DNA from 3 places in the Paenibacillus sp. G34 genome. Region 3 is predicted to be linked to each of the others. Evidence: predicted binding sites of a transcription regulator. Region 3 holds the regulator's gene; each other region holds the start of a gene.
The links. Region 3 encodes Rex, which represses fermentation and respiration genes when NADH is low (regulators of the CRP and FNR family bind a similar motif). Its sites were predicted from a motif close to TTGTGAAATATTTCACAA; they were not measured.
Positions count from the first base shown of each region.

Region 1 (6,530 bases), 670 kb from region 3:
CCAAGCTATCCGCAGACTAGAACTAAGCCATGAACGAGTGATGGCACTCATACATCAACATAGCGAAGAAGAGATCATGACCAAGAAGTACTTTAAGTGGGTTAAAACAAGCAACTTATATAGTTATTTTGCAGCTAACACCGCAGATCATTACATATGGGCTATACAAAAATGTAGACAAATCGCGAACGCACTGTAATGTTATATCGATCTACAATGTAACTTTGCAATGTGATAGAGATGGCGATATTCCATTACAAATTCAGCTTATACTGTCCCGCCTTTCCCTGTGGTTGCATTCATATTTTTCTGACCCCATAACACCATCGATTCGATTAAAGGAACGAGTTCTTTGCCAGATAGTGTGAGTGAATATTCGACTCTTGGCGGAATTTCGTTATATTGCTCCCGATGCACGATTCCATATTGAATCAAATCTTTTAAACAATTCGTTAACATCGTTGGTGTGATGCCGGGAAGCCTTCTTTTTAACTCATTATAACGAATGTGATCTTGCTCGCTTAGAATCGCCAGAATCGGCAGATTCCACTTGCCGCCAATGACCTGAAAAGCATAAGTCGCCGGACAGAGTTGATCAAAATTAAAATCATATTTCACACAAAAACCTCCAAGCCAAAGTTGTTGTTCTGAGCCATTAGTATACTTTTTGATACTTAGTCAGAAAAAGAATCGTACTTGTTCTGTAGATTGTAGATATTATAATCATACTAACACAAAGTCAATCGATTAGATAAGATCAAAAAGGCGGGATAATGATGAGTAATGAATCCATGATGTGTGATTTGGAAACAGGTGTATGCGGTGTAACTGATGAAGAAGAAATGCAAGTCATTAATCTAAAGCAGGAAGAGAAAAAAATAACCCTTTATTATGCAACGGATCCCATTTGCTCACACTGCTGGGCACTGGAACCTGTGTTGAATCGATTTATAGAAGAGTACGGTCATTATTTTAATGTGGAGACCAAAATGGGTGGTCTGTTAGCAAGCTGGGAAGGGTTCTCGGATGGGGCAAACGGCATTCAGAAACCTGCAGATGTTGCAGGGCATTGGAGAGAAGTAGGCGAGCACTCACGGATGCCGATTGACGGTTCTGTATGGCTTAAGAACCCAATCCAGTCTTCCTATCCGCCGTCTCGCGTATTTAAAGTCATAGAGCGTATGCATCCGGGCAAAGAACATGCCTTTCTGAGACTTGCGCGAGAAGCGGTGTTTGCGATGAATCGAAATATTGGAGAAGATGACGTACTGATCGAGCTTGTGAATAGACTAGGGTTGAATGGAAAAGAAATCGTGGACATTGCTGCTCAGCAATCTGCACAAGACTTGTTGGAAGAAGACTTTGAGATGACTGCCCGGTTAGGCGTACGAGGTTTCCCATCCATTATTATTGTGAACAAGGAGCAGCAAGGCATCAAAGTGGTTGGGGCTCGCCCTCTGGAAACCTACGTTCAAGCACTGCAACAGATTCTGGGTGAAGCGCCGAAGCCGAAGAAGATCGCTGCGTTGTCTCACAAAATGAAAGAAGGGCATCTTCTGTTCTCCAAAGAAATTGAAGTGTTGTATGATGTGGATAAGGATGAGGTAGAGTCATTCATACAATCCGAGTTAGAAGATGGTACCTACCAGGTAAGTCAACTCTTAAATGAACTGGTTGTTCAGCGGGTGTAACTGACTCAGGAAAATGACAGAAATATAATTAGTACATTTATCCATGTGTTATTACAAATTCCTCGAGGCCTGTATTCAAAAAAAGTCACATTAATACATGTAGTTGTGAGTTAATAATAAATGTAGTGTATCCTTGATATGAATCGACATCGTGAAGTAAACGTATTTTATTAGTTCACTTGGTCTGATCTGATATTTCTGATCTGATATTGAATTAAAAGCAGCTACCTTGGATGGTAGCTGCTTTTTTTAGGTTATTTGTTTTCAAATAAATTGCCTACTTTAATACAAGTTCTTGAAATAAACCAAATGATCCGTCCATTCCTCATGTTCATAAATAAAACCTTTGCGTATACATTCGAATTCCAAACCTGCACTTTCAGCGAGTTTGATCGAGGGAGCATTATCCAGGTTGATATGTGCCTCCAAACGGTGAAATTTCAGAGAGTCGGCTGCAAAACGGAGCACTTCGATTACTGCTTCTTTGCCGTACCCTTTTTTCCAGTGCTGGTTGTGAATGGTGTACCCAAAGCTTGCCCACTGAAAAGGTTCTCTCGCCAAGGTGGCTATATCAATCATGCCCAGATGAGTGCCGTCTTCTTTTCGGAATACCCCCAAGATATATACTTTATCGTTACGTGCAAGTTCCTGATGCCTTGCTACCAGACGCTCAAACCATTCCAGTGTACATTCGCTCATATCCATTTTTCCAGGGTCATGTTTATGTTGGGAAGGAGACCGGCGCTCGAACTCGTGTAGCCAGTTCTCGTAATCTTCATTTTGCAATGGCCGTATCACCAGTCTTTCGGTCTCCGATCTATGATCAAATTGCTCTTTAAACATATTCAATGACACATCTCCTTGTATCCTTATTCGTATTTATGTCACTTTTTCTTTCAGAGGACAGTGGAACAAACTAAGTGTAACACAGTTAATTCGTTCTCAGCATTAGCATTACAGCATATTGTTCAAAAATTTCAGTATATAGCGATGGCTTATTATCACGTCTGAGTCCAATAAATCAATAGCCCCAAAGGGTGGTTGTGCTTAATTTCACGAAGTTGTCAGAAAGAGTTGAGCCTTTCTTGAACGTTTGTGAATTAAGACGTTTCAGCGATTGAATTGCTTAAAATTGAGGATATAATAATTTTGATTAATAGGACTAAGCCAAGGATTAAGACGCTGTGTGATCAGGGCATATAAGAAATCCGACCTTGAAATATCGTCCTACGTTTGCAGGATTAAATACACTAGGCGTGTGGCAACCTATCTTTGTCACTTGGTTTGTGATTTTTTTCTCATAATGTATCGGACTGTTTAGCGTATCTCAAAATGGACTATTTAACGGATAGGTCTAACAAATCGCACAGCTTGTTTACACATAAACGGAGAGGACAGAAAAAACCTGGAAAAGCGAAGCGGTCGCCTTTATCACCGGATTTTCCCTTTCAATAAAGAGGATCAAAGAAATCTGGGGATAACAGCGATTGGAGGGTTATTCTGTCATCGGAGTGCACGTGTAAACATCTTCAATTCAGAAGTAGCAATGAACAGAGTTTGAGAGGAGGCAGTATAGAATGGCAATCGATACGGTTTTATGGAGTAGACTCGTAACCGGTTTAACGCTTGCGTTTCACGTTATTTTTGCAACTATCGGTGTGGGGATCCCCTTAATGATTGCGATAGCAGAATTTATCGGCATTCGGAAGAAAGACCCGCATTACATACTTATGGCGAAGAGGTGGTCAAGAGGATTTGTCATTTCGGTGGCCGTGGGGGTGGTGACAGGTACAGCTATATCTCTGCAGCTAGCCCTGGTATGGCCGAATTTTATGAAGCTGGCTGGTAATGTCATTGCTTTGCCACTATTTATGGAAGTATTCGCCTTCTTTTTCGAAGCGATCTTTCTCGGCATTTATCTCTATACATGGGATCGATTCAAGAACCCGTATATTCACTGGCTACTGACCATTCCCGTTGTTCTGGGAGCAGGGATGTCTGCGGTTTTCATTACAACCGTGAACGGGTTCATGAACCAGCCCGAAGGCTTTGTCATGGAGGCAGGCCAATTCATGGCCGTTAACCCTGTGCAGGCGATGCTGAATACAGCAACGTTCTCCAAAGTGTTTCATGTATTAAGCTCTGCGTATTTGACAGGAGCGGCTTTACTAGCCGGGATCGCGGCTCTGGCTATGTTGAGAAGAGGAGCATCTGCGTACCACAAAAAAGGCTTAAACCTGATGATGGCCGTTGTTTTGGTATTCAGTTTACTCAATTCACTTGCTGGCGATGTATCTGCCAAGTTTCTGGCTGAACACCAACCGGAGAAGCTGGCAGCCGCAGAATGGCATTTCGAGACTGAGAGCGGCGCCGATTTGATTCTGCTCGGGTGGCTGAATGCAGAGCATGAGATCATAGGTGCTTTACATCTGCCCAAGCTACTTAGTTTTCTCGCCTTCGGTGACTTTAATGCCGAGGTCACCGGGCTTAATGAATTTCCACCAGATGAACAACCGCCACTGCTGGTGCATTATCTATTCGATCTGATGGCCGGCATCGGATTTGCTCTACTCGCTATCTCTAGTCTATATTTCCTGTTTGTGTTGTGGAGGAAACGTAATCCGCTGAATAAGTGGATGCTTCGTCTTGTTGCACTCAGCGCACCGCTAGCTTTTCTCGCTGTAGAGATGGGTTGGTTCTATGCTGAAGTCGGGCGGCAGCCGTGGATTATTCGAGGGTACATGCGGGTAGAAGAAGCTGCGACCTCATCACCGAGTGTACGAATTTTATTTTTTGTCTTTTTACTTCTGTATATTGTACTTGGTGTGATCTGCGCTCTCGTATTGAAGCGATTGTTCAATAACAATCCTGCCGAACTTGAAATGGAGAAATGGTTACAGGCGAAACAAGATAAGACAGCAGCGAATACAGAGAATGGAGGACATGCCTAATGAGTTATGAGTTGATTGGTATTTCGGTGCTCTGGCTGTTCCTGTATGGATATCTGATCGTGGCTTCCATTGACTTCGGGGCTGGATTCTTTGCCTTTTATGCACGTCTGACGAAACAGGATCATCTGATTAACCGTTTGATCTCTCGTTATCTATCGCCAGTCTGGGAGATTACGAATGTATTTTTTGTCTTTTTCTATATTGGTATCGTTGGATTTTTCCCGGATACGGCTTCTTATTATGGCGCAGCCTTGATCGTTCCCGGAAGTATCGCCGTTATACTTTTAGCAATCCGTGGCTCGTTCTATGCTTTTGAGAATTACGGTTCCAAAAACAACATCGTATACCTGTTTCTATATGGGGCAACGGGTTTGTTGATTCCGGCATCTCTGTCCGTAGCTCTGACCTTGTCCGAAGGTGGCTTTATCCTGAAGCAGGGAGAGACCGTTTCGCTGGATTACTGGGCGTTGTTCACCAATCCGTTATCCTGGAGCATCGTCGGACTTGCAATTGTCTCTGTACTATTTATTAGCGGAACCTTTCTGACCTTCTATGCGTCACGGGCAGAAGATAAGGGTGCCTTGAAACTCATGCGGAATTATTCTTTATTCTGGAGTACGCCCACGATTATTTTAGCATTAACTGCATTTATATATCTGGGTCAGCACAATCAACGTCATTTTCAGAATATGATGGATCTCTGGTGGCTGCTCGCCTTATCCGTAGCGTTCTTCATGGTGGCCATGTGGTTACTGCATAACGGACGCCGCTACGGACTTGCTTTTATTTGTATCATGCTGCAATTTTTCTGTGCCTTTTTTGCCTATGGCATCGGTCAGTATCCATATATTCTTGATCCGTATATCACGATTCAGAGCAGTGCCACCTCACCAGCCATGGGTTTCGCGCTTGTCGTTGTATTTATCGGGGGACTATGCCTGCTGATCCCATCTCTGATTCTGGTGTTCAAATTGTTTTTGTTTGATGCGGATTATGTCAAAGGCAAGAAATAAAAAAGGAGGGTCATTCTGTGAAAAGGCAAAGGAAAGAGCGAACGAAACAGCATGGAAAACAGTCAGGTCGACGAAAATCGATTCTGATTCAACAGCAGATGTCTTTACTTCGGAAAAGCAGACTTCTCCTTATGGCCTTTTCACTGGCTCTTGGTGTAGCAATAATCTCCCAGGCTGTGTTTATGGCCGAAGCCGTGCAGCGCATTTTTGTGGAAAAGGCATCGTTTTCATCGATCATGCTGCTTCTTGGTACATTGCTAACTGTTATGGCTCTACGCACGCTGTTCACTTATGGAAACGGAAAAGTTGGTTTGCATATGGCTGCGCTTGCCAAAACAGAAATGCGTTCCAAGGTGTTGCAGAGTCTAACTCAAGCCACCATGTTCTCATCTCTGCAAGGACAGACGGGCGGGAAGGTTAGTATTGCACTGGACGCCGTTGATGAAGCGGACAGCTACTTCAGTCAGTACATGCCAAGAATGATGGAAGCATCAATCATTCCGATTGTGATTTTGGTTGTTGCTTTCACGCTACATGCCAACACAGGCTGGATCCTGTTGTGTACAGCACCTTTTATCCCACTGTTCATGATTCTGGTCGGCTTGCAGACGAAAAATAAATCCGAAGAAAAATATGCACAACTGGCCGAATTTTCCGGTACGTTTCTGGACTCGCTTCAAGGGTTGGTTACGTTGAAAATATTCGGACAGGCTAACCGTCAGCAACAGGAGATTGAACGAAGCAGTCTCAGTTATCGGGATACAACGATGAGTATTCTGAAGATCGCATTTACAAATACCTTCATGTTGGAAGCCATTGTGATGTTAAGTATCGGTATCGTCGCGTTAGAACTTGCTATTCAGCTACTTGTGTTC
Region 1 is NZ_CM166469.1:3,209,464-3,215,993, forward strand. Features, by position in the region: gene AC1VYS_RS14490 (ClbS/DfsB family four-helix bundle protein) at 1-199, shown strand, start outside; gene AC1VYS_RS14495 (winged helix-turn-helix transcriptional regulator) at 268-618, opposite strand; gene AC1VYS_RS14500 (DsbA family oxidoreductase) at 777-1,691, shown strand; gene AC1VYS_RS14505 (GNAT family N-acetyltransferase) at 1,974-2,534, opposite strand; gene AC1VYS_RS14510 (cytochrome ubiquinol oxidase subunit I) at 3,269-4,642, shown strand; gene AC1VYS_RS14515 (cytochrome d ubiquinol oxidase subunit II) at 4,642-5,655, shown strand; gene cydD (thiol reductant ABC exporter subunit CydD) at 5,754-6,530, shown strand, end outside.
Region 1: AC1VYS_RS14510 (cytochrome ubiquinol oxidase subunit I) is a predicted target of Rex. The motif match lies at 2,976-2,993, and genes of this name have one in related genera.

Region 2 (6,530 bases), 2.1 Mb from region 3:
CTTGCTCAATGGCAATATCTGCACGCAGCTTGGGCGGAATTCGCAGACGGATTCGTCCATCAGCAGCGGCCGCCCCATCAGCTACTGCTACTCTGCCATCCGGCCTTACAGCCGGATCAGATCGCTGTCCGTCATCCGATGTATTTGCACCTGTTGCAGACAGCCTTCCCCTATTCGGGCCAGCCTCTTGGTACCGCTTCTCCTGACGACCCTTCTCTTGATGCCGCTTCTCCTGATGTTGCTTCTCCTGATGTTGCTTCTCTTGATGTTGCTTTGCTTGATAACCTTTTTCCCCTGGCCCTTCCAGTTTGTTTAATCGCTCTAGCGATTCACGGTAATCTGGAATATGCCCAAGTGCATCGTTAACAGGCAGCAGTGATTCCGTGAGCGGGAACAAAACGAGCACAAATGCCGCGATCATCACTGCGGGCAACTGGGCAACAGATGCTGCTTGTCCTGCCCATAGGGTTACTGAAACAACCATCAATCCAATGACACATTGGGCAATAAAATCCCGCCAGCGATTCCAGCTCCGCAACCTGCGCCGAATCTGATCAGCATGCTCTTCATCCTCTTCTTGCCATTGAACAAAGGCGGCAGCTCTGCCACTGGCTATCCAGTCACCAAGTCCAAGCACACCGTCGGTCAGGCGTGTGTATAACTTACTATTTTCTCTTTTGAGCTGCACACGCCATCTCCAGGTAATCTTCAGTGAAATTGCGGGAATTACCAGAGCAATGAATAGCATATAGAGTGCCATCCACAGTGCAAACATCGGATCTACACTACCAAAAGCCAGCACAGCTGCCCCATAGATCACAAGCGCAGTAACCGCCGGGAATACAGTGCGCAGATAAATATCCTGAAGGCGTTCCACATCATCGGCGAGGGCGCCGAGCACATCCCCGGTTTGCATCCGTGAACGCAGAAACAAAGCCTGCGGCTCCAAAATGCGATACAGCTTCACCCGCTGATCTGCCAGTACACGCAAGACGGCGTCATGCCCTGCCAGTCGTTCGACATAACGGAACACTGCCCGGAAGATCCCAAAGGCACGTACACCCACAATTGGAACATACACCATCAAAATATTTTCAGGACGCAGCGCAGACTTCGAGATCAAATATCCGGAGGTGAAAAGCAGCATCACCGCACAGAGAGCCGCACATGTGCCTAGTGCAATCGCACCGATGAATCGCCAGCGGTACTGTGCCGCGTATGGAGCGATCCAGCTATTTTTTTGAGGGTCATCGCTCTGCTCGGTCTCTGCTCTTGCATGTCCGGATTTCATCTCATATCGCCTCCATCTGCGCCTGAATCATGTGATAATATACACCTTTTCGTGCAATCAATTCCTGATGTGTCCCTATCTCCGCTACCGTGCCGTGATCCATAACGATGATCCGATCCATATGTGGCATCCAGTGCAGACGATGAGTCGCCAGAAAGACAAGTTTACCTTCAAACAACGGCAGCATAGTCTGCTTTAACTCATATTCGGTCTCCACGTCCAAGTGTGCCGTAGGTTCATCAAGCAATAGCACACTGCGTTCACTCAGCAAAGCTCTCGCCAGTGCCACACGTTGTTCCTGACCGCCGCTAAGTTGCCTGCCTCCCGCACCAATCTGTTCATGCAGTCCGCTTGGCAACGACGACAAAAGCTTCGTTAGTCCCGCTACTTGAGCAGCTTGAGCCACCTCTGCGTCGGATGCCTCCGGTACATAAAAACGAATATTATCCGCAATAGAGCCACTGAAAATATACGGATGCTGCGGGATCGCAGCTGTCTGGCTACGCCAAGCCTCGAGTAGTTCCAGGGTCAGATGCTGTCCATCGACCAGCACTTGTCCGGCTGTTGGAAGCTGGAAACCTGCGAGAACATCGATAAGTGTTGATTTCCCGGCTCCGCTGGCACCAATGATCCCAATTTTACCAAGGCCCGTCAGTTGAAACGTCACATCCCGAAGGGAATATGCCCCCTCTGCTTCATGTTGAACCTGAATATCCGTCAGCGCTAATCGGCTATGCTCCCCCCAAGAGAACAAGGGTGCTAAGGGGGTTTCTGAGGCCAGGGAGGCTGACGGGACAGGGTGTATACCCTGAACTGAAGCAGATGAAGAAGATGTTGAAAAGGATGTTGCGGCTGTTGTTACCGGATTTACGCCATGTTTGTCCCGGTTAAATACTACGCGCAGTTGCGAAGAGGACACAGATGTATAGGGTTGAGAAGGCATCGGCGTATCAACAGTCTGTTGTAACTCGGGCGCGGTTCGTTCGCCCATCTCTGCATAAGCTTCATTCTGACGCTGTTCTGCGGACCTGCCTCGTTCAATCACTTTATCAATTGCTTCTCCGGCTTCCTTGCCATCTAATGTCGCGTGATAATCTGCACCTAACATGCGTACAGGCAGGAAGTATTCCGGTGCCAGAATCAGTACTGTCAGAGCAGGAAAAAGCGCCATCTGCCCTTCTGTCAGCCGAAGTCCAAGACCCACTGCAACCGATGCTACTGACAACATGGTGAAGAAATCCAGCGCAAATGAGGACAAAAAGGCCATGCGTAGTGTGGACATCGTTGCTTTTCGGTATCTTTGGCTTACTCTCATGATGGTGCCTTCGTGTGTCTTGCTTTGCCCCAGTGTTTTCAACGTTTCCAGCCCGCGCAGCGTATCGACAAAATGATTCGCAAGCGCTTTGTAGGACTTGAATTGTCCATCGATCTTACGCTGAGTCGCCAGACCAATCAGGATCATAAATAGGATCAGAATCGGTAGTGTCAGCATCAATATTACACCGGACATGGTATCCAGTTTGAACACATAGAAGAGGATGACAACAGGTGTAAATCCCATGCCCAGCATACGCGGAATAAACAGCTCCAGATACGTCTTGTATTGCGAAATGCCTTCTCGTGCCAGCGTCACCAGATGTCCTGTACCTTCTGTCTTGGCGTAACGCGGACCGAGCCGGAACCATTGTTCCGTCATCCGTCTGCGCAGCTCGGTTCCTGTTCTCTCCGCATACCGCGTAGTGACAAGCTGTAACCAGAATGACAAGGCATAGCGGGCGGCAAAAGCAGCCAGAAACAGCAGCAGTACCGGATACTGTGACGAAACTGTGGAACCTTCAAACAATGCCGTAATGGCCTGTGCCAGCCATTTGGCCTGCATAATAATCGTCATCGCCTGCAGCAGCACCAGCGCAGATGCCAGTGCGAGTACTGGCCGGATGCCCGGCAGCTTCATTAGCCCGCGTCCCATGTTAGTACTCCAGGTGGTGCTGTTCGTTCAGACGTTTGCGGAAAATATAATAACTCCAGATCTGATATCCGAGTACAAATGGCAGCAAGGTGCAGGCAACAATGGTCATCACTTTTAATGAATACGGTCCCGATGCAGCGTTATACACCGTCAGATCAAATGCTGAATTGATTGAACTCACCATAACTCGTGGGAATAGCCCAATAAATACGGAGGCAAAGGCAATCGCAATAACTGCACCCGTCATCCCAAAAGCCCAACCTTCGCGTTGCTGACGAATGAAGTAAGCTGCAAGAGCCAGCGCCGCAGCACCAAGCAGAGCCATAATCCAGAGTGCCCAGCCGCGAACGGTAAACACATCGGTCATCAGATAGGTCAATATTGCATATATCGCAAGGACTGCGACTAGTGGTATCATCAACTTTTTCGCCGTGTGAAGTGCACGTTCTCTCAATTCACCTACGGTACGCAGGGAAACAAATAACAACCCGTGAACCAGACACAATAGCGTTACACTCAAGCCGCCTACAACGGTGTATGGATTCACGATGTCCAGGAAACCGGCATGCATCTGCATGTTCTCATCAATAGGCAGGCCCTTCATCAACGTTGCAAAAACGACCCCAAACAGGAATGGCAGCAAAGCGCTTGCCACCACAATAATGATGTCCCACGTTTTACGCCACCGCTGCTGTTTCATTTTACTGCGGAATTCAAAGGCAACTCCGCGTCCGATCAACAACAGCAACACAACAACAAGCGGCAGATAGAATCCGCTGAACAGCGTTGCGTACCAGTGCGGGAAGGCGGCAAACATGGCACCGCCTGCGGTCAGCAGCCAGACCTCGTTTCCATCCCAAAACGGACCGATCGAGTTGATTAACGTACGGCGTTCACGATCTGTTTTGGCAATCAGACCCGTTGACATACCTACTCCGAAGTCGAAACCTTCAAGAAAGAAAAATCCGATAAACAGTACGGCGATCAGTACAAACCACAGCTCACTTAGTAACAACGGAATACCCCCCATCTACGCCAAACGGATCAGCCGGCTCATCATGCTCTTCGGACTTATCGACGGCATACGGCCCTGCTTTGATTTTGCGGACAAACAGGAACACCATCACGATGCCAAGAACGGTATATGCCGCAGTAAAAGCAATCGTGGAGAATAGAATCATACCTGCTGATACATTCGGAGACACACCTGCTTCGGTCGTCATATACCCGAACACCGTCCATGGCTGTCTGCCGACCTCTGTCATAATCCATCCTGCTGAATTTGCAATAAACGGCAGGGAGATCGCAAAGACCATCAGACGCATAAACCATGGTTTAGCCACTTCCAGCTTCTTGCGCCAAGCCAGATATGTACCATACATCGCGAGCAGAATCATCAGGCCACCTGCAGCAATCATGACACGGAAGCTCCAGAATGTGGTTCGTACTGGCGGAATGTAATCTCCAGGCCCGTACGTTTGCTGGTACTCGGCATTCAGTTCTTTCATGCCTTTGACACTACCTGAGAATTTACTATAGGAGAGATAACTAAGTAATCCAGGGATTTTGATTTCACCGGAGTTCTCCTGTTTATCCGGGTCAATGGAGGCAATAACCGTCCACGGGGCCGGATCTTCTGTTGTCGTCCATGTACCTTCACTTGCGGCCATCTTCATCGGTTGTGTTTCCACCAGATATTGCGCCTGGAAGTGCCCCGAGAAAGCTACACCCAGTGAGGATACGAGACCGATAATAACGGCAATGTTGAAGGATCTGCGGAACACTTCCACGTCTTGTTTTTTCATCAACTTGTAAGCACTAATGCCCGTCACCACAAATGCTCCCGTCATTAACGCACCAAAAATCGTATGCGGGAATTCAACAAGAAACTGCCCATTTGTAATAAGTGCAAAGAAGTCATTCATCTCCGCCCGGCCATTATTAATGGCGAATCCAACGGGATGTTGCATAAACGAGTTCGCTGCCAGAATCCACACCGCTGACAGGAATGTGCCGACAAATACAAGCCAGATACAGGCCAGATGTACTTTTTTGGACAAACGATCCCAGCCGAATATCCATAAACCGATAAATGTGGACTCCATAAAAAACGCCAGCAAAGCCTCGATCGCCAGCGGCGCACCGAAGACATCACCGACAAAGCGGGAATACTCCGACCAGTTCATACCAAACTGGAACTCTTGCAGAATACCGGTCACTACCCCGACAGCAAAGTTAATCAGGAACAACTTGCCCCAGAACTTGGCCATCGTTTTGTAAATCTCTTTTCCCTTCATGACATACAACGTCTCCATAATCGCAACCAACAGCACGAGGCCGATCGATAGCGGTACGAAGAAAAAGTGGAAAATCGTTGTAAGTGCATATTGGATACGCGATAACATAATCGGATCCATACCTTTACCCCTTCTTTCTGTTCGCTTTTGCAAGATACGTAAATGGCTTTGAAGCGGGCATCTTCGCTGTCTGTCCTCCAAATACGTTGATGAACGTATTGTGCCAGATTACCTATTTTTCACATGTGATAATTCTCACAATCCTGCCTCTCATAAGCAAAAAAAGTGACCTCGGTCACACAATAGATAAAATTAAGCCTATTTATTGCCCTTGTCCGTACCTCCATTTGTCTTGAGGTGTTGCATGTATTCATGGAAGTTGTTCATGTTTGGAGACAAATGCCCATATGTTAGTGTCAGAAGGATGATACGAAGTTCTGCACGGATTTTACATAAGAGAATCGGCCTATCAATGTAAGGTGAGGTGAGTTAACGATGGAACAATCCGAACCACTGACAGATGCAGATCCCGAGCTAAACCCGGAACGTAATCATGACCGGGAAAAGGTAACAACTGAGTTGTCCGTGCATACAGACATCACAGCTCAATATGTGCTTTTTCCGCGAAAAGGGGGCTGGTCTTCCTTTCCCTATCCCGACATCGCAGCTCTATTGGCAGCAGAACAAGGAACCCTCTATTATGTAAGCAGCCGCACGGCTGAGGAGGAGAACCTTCCCCATACCATTCAAGTAATATCCCTCTCGGAAGCAGAAACCCGGTTACAGGAGCCACGTACGGCTGCTGTGGTCGCACATCCTTACTGGCTTATGACTGTGGCTTCACTTCAGCCCGAAGTATGCATTGCACTTTTACCTGAACCTGTAGGGGATGAAGCAGCCTCTCCGCTCTGGGAGAGCAGTATCGCAAGGCTTGTCGGCATTGCCGATCTGGTGGGCACATCTTCGGAAACCC
Region 2 is NZ_CM166469.1:6,013,748-6,020,277, forward strand. Features, by position in the region: gene AC1VYS_RS27110 (amino acid ABC transporter ATP-binding/permease protein) at 1-1,291, opposite strand, end outside; gene AC1VYS_RS27115 (ABC transporter ATP-binding protein/permease) at 1,293-3,260, opposite strand; gene cydB (cytochrome d ubiquinol oxidase subunit II) at 3,262-4,275, opposite strand; gene AC1VYS_RS27125 (cytochrome ubiquinol oxidase subunit I) at 4,262-5,677, opposite strand; gene AC1VYS_RS27130 (tetratricopeptide repeat protein) at 6,053-6,530, shown strand, end outside.
Region 2: AC1VYS_RS27125 (cytochrome ubiquinol oxidase subunit I) is a predicted target of Rex. The motif match lies at 5,801-5,818, and genes of this name have one in related genera.

Region 3 (6,530 bases):
GTCCGACGGTGAGATTATTCAGGCCGGACTTGCCATCATAGACCATGATTACAGCATAACTCAAATATATAGTTCTTATGTAAATCCGGGTGTGCCGATTCCGCCATTTATTACGGGATTGACTGGAATTACAGAAGAAGATGTCGCAGATGCTCCGTCTCTTGAAGAGATGATGATGGAGATGGTACCACTACTTGACGATGTGGTTTTGGTGGGCCATAACGTTGCATTTGATTTTCATTTTTTGCAGAATGCGCTCGACCGTTGCGGGTATTTACCGTTTACAGGCCGCATTCTGGATACCATTGACTTCTTGAAAATTACGTTTCCGTCGCTGGGTTCATACCAGCTCGGTTATGTTTCGTCTGAATTCGGATTTGAGCACGATCGTCCCCATCAGGCAGACAGTGATGCACTGGCAACAGCTCATGTGTTACTTAAATGTCTGGATGAACTGAGAGACCTACCGCTAATTACAATTCAGCGTCTTAGCGATCTGTTTGCACCAGAGGACAGTGATTTGGGCTGGTTTTTTGACGGGCTACGTGCGGAGAAGGAAGCTGAACCGATTCAAGACCTTGATGGCCATACGTATTACCGCCAGCTCGCACTGAATGTCAGCGATTGGACAGAAATTGGAGCACCCCGTGATGAGAGAGAAGCGAACCCGCTGGACGGTGTGAGCTTTGATCAGTTCATGGATCAAGTGCGAACCAATCTCAAAGAAACGCTCGATCATTATGAAGAGCGTGAAGCACAAACACAGATGTTTGGCAGCGTGCGGCAGGCGCTGGATGAGGAGAAACATCTTTTGCTGGAGGCCGGAACGGGAACAGGGAAATCTCTGGGATACTTGTTACCTGCTATTTATGAAAGTGTAAAACAAGAACAGAAGGTGATGGTAAGCACTCACACCATTAACTTGCAGGAACAATTGCGTGAACGGGATATTCCGATGCTGACGCAGGTGGTTCCTTTTCCGTTCAAAGCTTCCGTGTTCAAGGGGAGAGGGCACTATCTCTGTCTCCGTAAATTCGAACACAAAATCAACAAACGTGAATTTGCTACGCCGAAAGAGGACTACTTCACGGCAGCACAGATGATCGTATGGCTGACACAAACGGAAACAGGTGATGATGAAGAACTGAACCTTAGCGCACGCGGAGGAGACTTCTGGGAAACGGTACAGAGCGAGTCTGAGTCCTGTCTGGGCAGATCTTGTCCGTGGTTCCGCAAGTGCTTCTATCATCGAGCTAAACATGAGGCAGGGCTATCTGACATCGTCATTACCAACCACTCCAAGCTGTTTACCGATGTGAAGGCTGCCCATCAGCTATTGCCGGCATATGAAAGTTTGGTTATTGATGAGGCTCATCATCTGGAGGATGTTGCGGGTAAACATTTGGGTCTTCATATGAAGTACTTTACTCTCGTACACACACTGACACGCTTGTTTAAAGATAGTCGTAATGGTCAGCTTCCGATGCTTCGCTCTCAATTGTCAGGGCACGAGAACGGTGTACAGTGGGGTTCAATGGTGGATCAGATGTTTCCTCTCGCCGTGGAAGTGAAGGAAATGTGGGATCGTCTGAGCGATGCTCTGTTTGGTCTTTTGCCTGAACGGACTGATGCTTCTCCAGGGGAGACCGGACAGTTCTCGCTACGCCTTAAAGCATCTCAAAAGCCCGCGAAGTGGCAGGAGTTGCAGGATTTGGAGAACCAGATTTTTGTGACTTTGGGTGATTTGGTTCGTAAAGGGGACAAGTTGCTGCTCGAAGTGAAAGAGGATCAGGATGATTATCAGTCCGACAGTCTGATCACGGACATCACTGGACTCTTGAAAGATCTGACGACGATGAAGGAGAATTTAAGGTTCTTCATGCGTATGGATGATGCCAAGACGGTGTACTGGATGGAGGCGAGCGGTCAATTCCGCAGCAAGTCACTTCAGCTGTATGCTGTTCCGGTAGATGTAAGTGCACAACTGAAAGAGATGTTTTTTGATAAAAAGAAAAGCGTTGTACTTACTTCGGCTACGCTATCGGTCGATAAGTCATTCCAGTTCATGATTGAGCAGCTTGGCTTACAGGAAGCTTCCGACAATAACCGGCTTCTGACTTCAATGCTTCCTTCTCCGTTCAATTATCGGGAACAGGCATTGTTAGTGATACCGCGTGATTTTCCAAGTCTGAAAGGCAGTGTAGGAGATGCACATTTTGTACAGATGCTGGTGCATTCTCTTGCAGAGACCGCCATTGCAACACAAGGGCGCATGATGGTGCTGTTTACCTCCTATAAAATGCTGCGTCAAGTGTATGAACCCCTGAAAGAGGCTTTGTCCGGTAATGATATCTCGCTACTCGGCCAGGGTGTGGACAGCGGCAATCGCTCCAAGCTGACCCGTCGATTCCAGGATGCCAAAGCTGCCGTTCTGCTGGGGACGAGCAGTTTCTGGGAAGGTGTGGATATTCCGGGAGAAGCGCTGACCTGTCTTGCCATCGTAAGACTGCCGTTCCAGCCTCCCAACCATCCTCTCCTTGAAGCGAAGAGTGAATTGTTGCAAGAGCAGAAGAAAAATCCATTTATGAAGCTATCTGTGCCTCAGGCTGTCATCCGGTTCAAGCAAGGATTTGGCCGACTTGTTCGTACGGGGAAGGATCGCGGTATCGTCATTGTATATGATACAAGAGTGATTGAGGCTTACTACGGCAAGTACTTCCTGTATTCACTGCCGGGACCCAAAATGGAGCATATGCTCACGGAACAGATGGTTCCACGCATCGCTGAATGGCTTGATCGTGCAGCTGAGAAGCAAAATTAATGAATTGTAGGCTATAATATTGCATTGCACATCTACATGGCGTTAAACTCGAGGAAGACTTCGAAAGGGCAACGCATATTTGAACTTATAATCCCAATAATACGGGCATTCTGTATGAGGAATATGCATGGATTTTGCATGTATACAGAATGCTCATCTTTTCAATATTTATTACATTTTATCGTGGCAATGGTAAGGGGGAGCAAGAATGAAATCGGATAAAATATCAGAAGCGGTAGTAAGGCGTTTGCCTGTATATTTGCGTTATTTGAACGAGTTGGTTCAGCGTGAGGTGACAACGGTTTCCTCGCAGGAGCTCGGCCAGCGATTGGATCTAAACCCGGCTCAGATCCGCAAAGATTTGGCTTATTTCGGAGATTTTGGTCGCAAAGGAATCGGTTACGACGTCTCTTACCTGATTGAGAAGATTCGTCACATTTTAAAAATCGACCAGCAAATTAATGTGGCTCTGGTCGGAGCCGGTAATCTCGGACACGCACTGTCCAATTACAATGCATATCTGAAGGACAATATGAAAATTGTAGCTATTTTTGATGCCTTTGGGCCGAAGATTGGCAGCAAAATCAACAGCCTGACGGTGCAACCGATGGAAGAGCTTACGGAAGCGGTACAGAAAGATAACATCCGTATCGGCATTATTACCGTACCGGATATAGAAGCTCAGAACGTTGCCGACCAACTGATTGAATCGGGAATTGAGGCGATCTTGAATTTTGCACCAACGATTCTAAAAACGCCTCCACATGTTCGCATTCATCATGCTGATTTTACAACGGATTTGCTTAGCTTGGCTTATTATTTGGAAAATGGGAAGGAAGAAGAGCAGAATGACAACAATGAATAAATGGGTAATCCACAATGGTAAATTCGCAGTTAATGAAGGCGCGAACTGGACTGTAGTTCAAGGGTATATGGTCATTGAAAATGACAAGATTGTGCATATTGGTGAGACGCTGCCGGATGGAGACGAAAACTTGTCCAAAGTCGATGGAAAAGGACTACTCTTCCTGCCGGGTCTGATCAATACGCATGGTCATGCGGCGATGTCTCTTCTTCGTGGGCATGGTGATGATCTGGCACTACAAGTGTGGTTGCAAGAAAAAATGTGGCCAATGGAAGCGAAAATGACGTCAGAGGACGTGTATTGGGGAGCATCCCTTTCGGTACTTGAGATGTTAAAAGGCGGAACAACGGCTTTCCTGGACATGTATGATCACATGGATCAGGTGGCTAAAGTGGTTGAACAGTCAGGGGCTAGAGCTGCACTGGCTCGTGGCGTAATTGGACTTTGCTCCGAAGAAGAGCAGATGCGGAAACTCGAAGAGTCCGCTGCATTTGCGCGTGAATGGAATGGACAGGCTAATGGACGCATCACAACCGTGATCTCCCCGCATGCACCGTATACATGCCCTCCAGATTACATAGAGAAGCTTGTACAGGTTGCACATGATTTAAACCTGCCACTTCATACCCACATGTCTGAGACATTACGTGAAGTGGAGCAGAATGTGACCGATTACGGCCTGCGTCCTGTGGCGCATTTGGAGAAGCATGGCTTCTTCTCACGTCCTTCACTCGTAGCTCATGCTGTGCATCTGAACGACGAAGAGATCGAGATCTTGGCACGTCATGATGTAGCTGTCTCTCATAATCCAGGAAGTAATTTGAAGCTTGCATCGGGTGTTGCCCGTGTCCCTGCTCTGTTAAAAGCAGGTGTTACCGTGTCTCTGGGAACAGACGGACCGGCAAGCAATAACAATCTGGATATGTTTGAGGAAATGAGACTGGCAGCTTTAATTCATAAAGGAGTATCGGGTGACCCAACCGCCGTGCCTGCTGGTGAAGCATTGCTTCTGGGAACAGGTTACGGTGCGAAGTCCATCTTCTTGAAAGATACTGGAGCTCTGCAAGTTGGCAAAAAGGCCGATTTTATCGCACTGAACATTGAACAAGCTCATTTTTATCCGCATACGGACTTAATCTCCCATTCCGTTTATTCCGCTTCAGCTAAAGATGTGGAACATGTATGGGTAGACGGAAAACAGGTCGTCAAGCATGGTGAATGTTTGACATTGGATGAAGAGCGCATTTTGCGGGAATCCCAGTTGGCTTTTGATCAACTGCTTGCTCGTTAAGAAGCACCTGAAATCCGCAGTTTTTAGGGAAAGGAAGTTCAACTCTTGAAGAAAAAAAAGAAGTGGATTTGGATATCGCTGCTCATTCTCGTTCTGATCCTGTTTGGACTTCAGCAATATTACATCTACGTCACGCAGGATCAGCGTCAGGAAGAGGCATTGGCGATTCAAGCGGCCCAAAGCCAGTTGGGAGTTACATCACCCGATGAGCTGCGAAAGTACGTGTGGGGCGAAAAGAGTGATGCTGACAACATCTACTGGACGATGACAGCCAAAAACAAAGATAATCAAGATATCATGGTCTGGGTCAAGTTTGATAATAACAATCAGCCTGTAGAAGGCACTGCAGGAGTACACAGTGAGTTACTGCAGAACGGTATGTCGGAAACGCAGATTCGTAACCGATTCAGCTCTGACGTGCCGGGTGGTGAGATCAAACGGATCATGCCAGGTGTCGTGAATAATATTTACGTATGGCAAGTGTACTATAACGATGATACGCATAATTATTATCGTTTTTATCGGTTTAGCAATGGAGAGCAAGTAGATTTGGTATATACGTTACCGAATAGCTAACCTCGTCAGTACTCTGGTCTGATCAAAAGAACTTCAATTCAAATTCGTTTCTCATAACAATAAGCAAAAAACCGGCAGACGGGATACCGACTGAACCGGTTTTTTCGCATTCCAATCATCGGATGAGATTTAAATAGTTAAAATTAATAATTTATTCATATTTTCACCTTCGATATTGTATATACGATATGATATACTCATTTATGTACTGAAATTAATGACAAACGCAAATAAATCTGCAATTAACGTTGCAGACAAACATGTACAGCTAAATATATAAGCCTGTAGAACGAGGATAGGCTCATTTTTGGGAGGGGTAATTCATTTGAAGCTGAAAGTATTGCCTATTGTTCTTACTGCCGTTGTTTCTGCCGTCCTGTTATTTGGAGGTTGGTTCTTATATCGTCAAGTAGCAGTACAAAGTCCGATTGAAAAGATGGTGACTCAGTACGAAGGTGTGAACAGTGTTCAGTTAACTATTAACCGTAATGATGTGCAAATGAAACTTGATTTGAAGCCAAATGTAGATTTGGGTAGATTGGTTCAATATATTCATAGAGAAGGCCAGAACCTGATCGGCTCGCGTGCGTTAAAACTAGACGTCGTGGACCACTCCAATGAAGCACTGGAAAACTGGTGGGGGGATGCCATGTTTACGGTAGCTCAAGCGATGGAGAACAAACAATATGCCGAAATTACACCGACGTTGTCGAAGATGGCAACGGGGGGAATCAAAGTTAATACAGCGATGGATGACAACAATGTTTATGTGAGTCTGCGAGACGGAGAAGCCAGCAAGTTCATTATACTGCCGCGTGTACCCGGTCAGATAGGAGTGTGGCCTAATGCCTAAATGGACAAAAGAAGCAGCCATAGGATTTGTTCCAGTTGTAATCATTTTTCTTGCTTTTATCGGTGTGAATATGGTTCCGATTTTGATTGCTGCATTGCTGGTTGGTGGTTTGTTATTCATGATG
Region 3 is NZ_CM166469.1:3,878,544-3,885,073, reverse strand. Features, by position in the region: gene dinG (ATP-dependent DNA helicase DinG) at 1-2,821, shown strand, start outside; gene AC1VYS_RS17480 (redox-sensing transcriptional repressor Rex) at 3,030-3,686, shown strand; gene AC1VYS_RS17475 (amidohydrolase) at 3,670-4,977, shown strand; gene AC1VYS_RS17470 (DUF5590 domain-containing protein) at 5,023-5,553, shown strand; gene AC1VYS_RS17465 (hypothetical protein) at 5,879-6,406, shown strand; gene AC1VYS_RS17460 (AAA family ATPase) at 6,399-6,530, shown strand, end outside.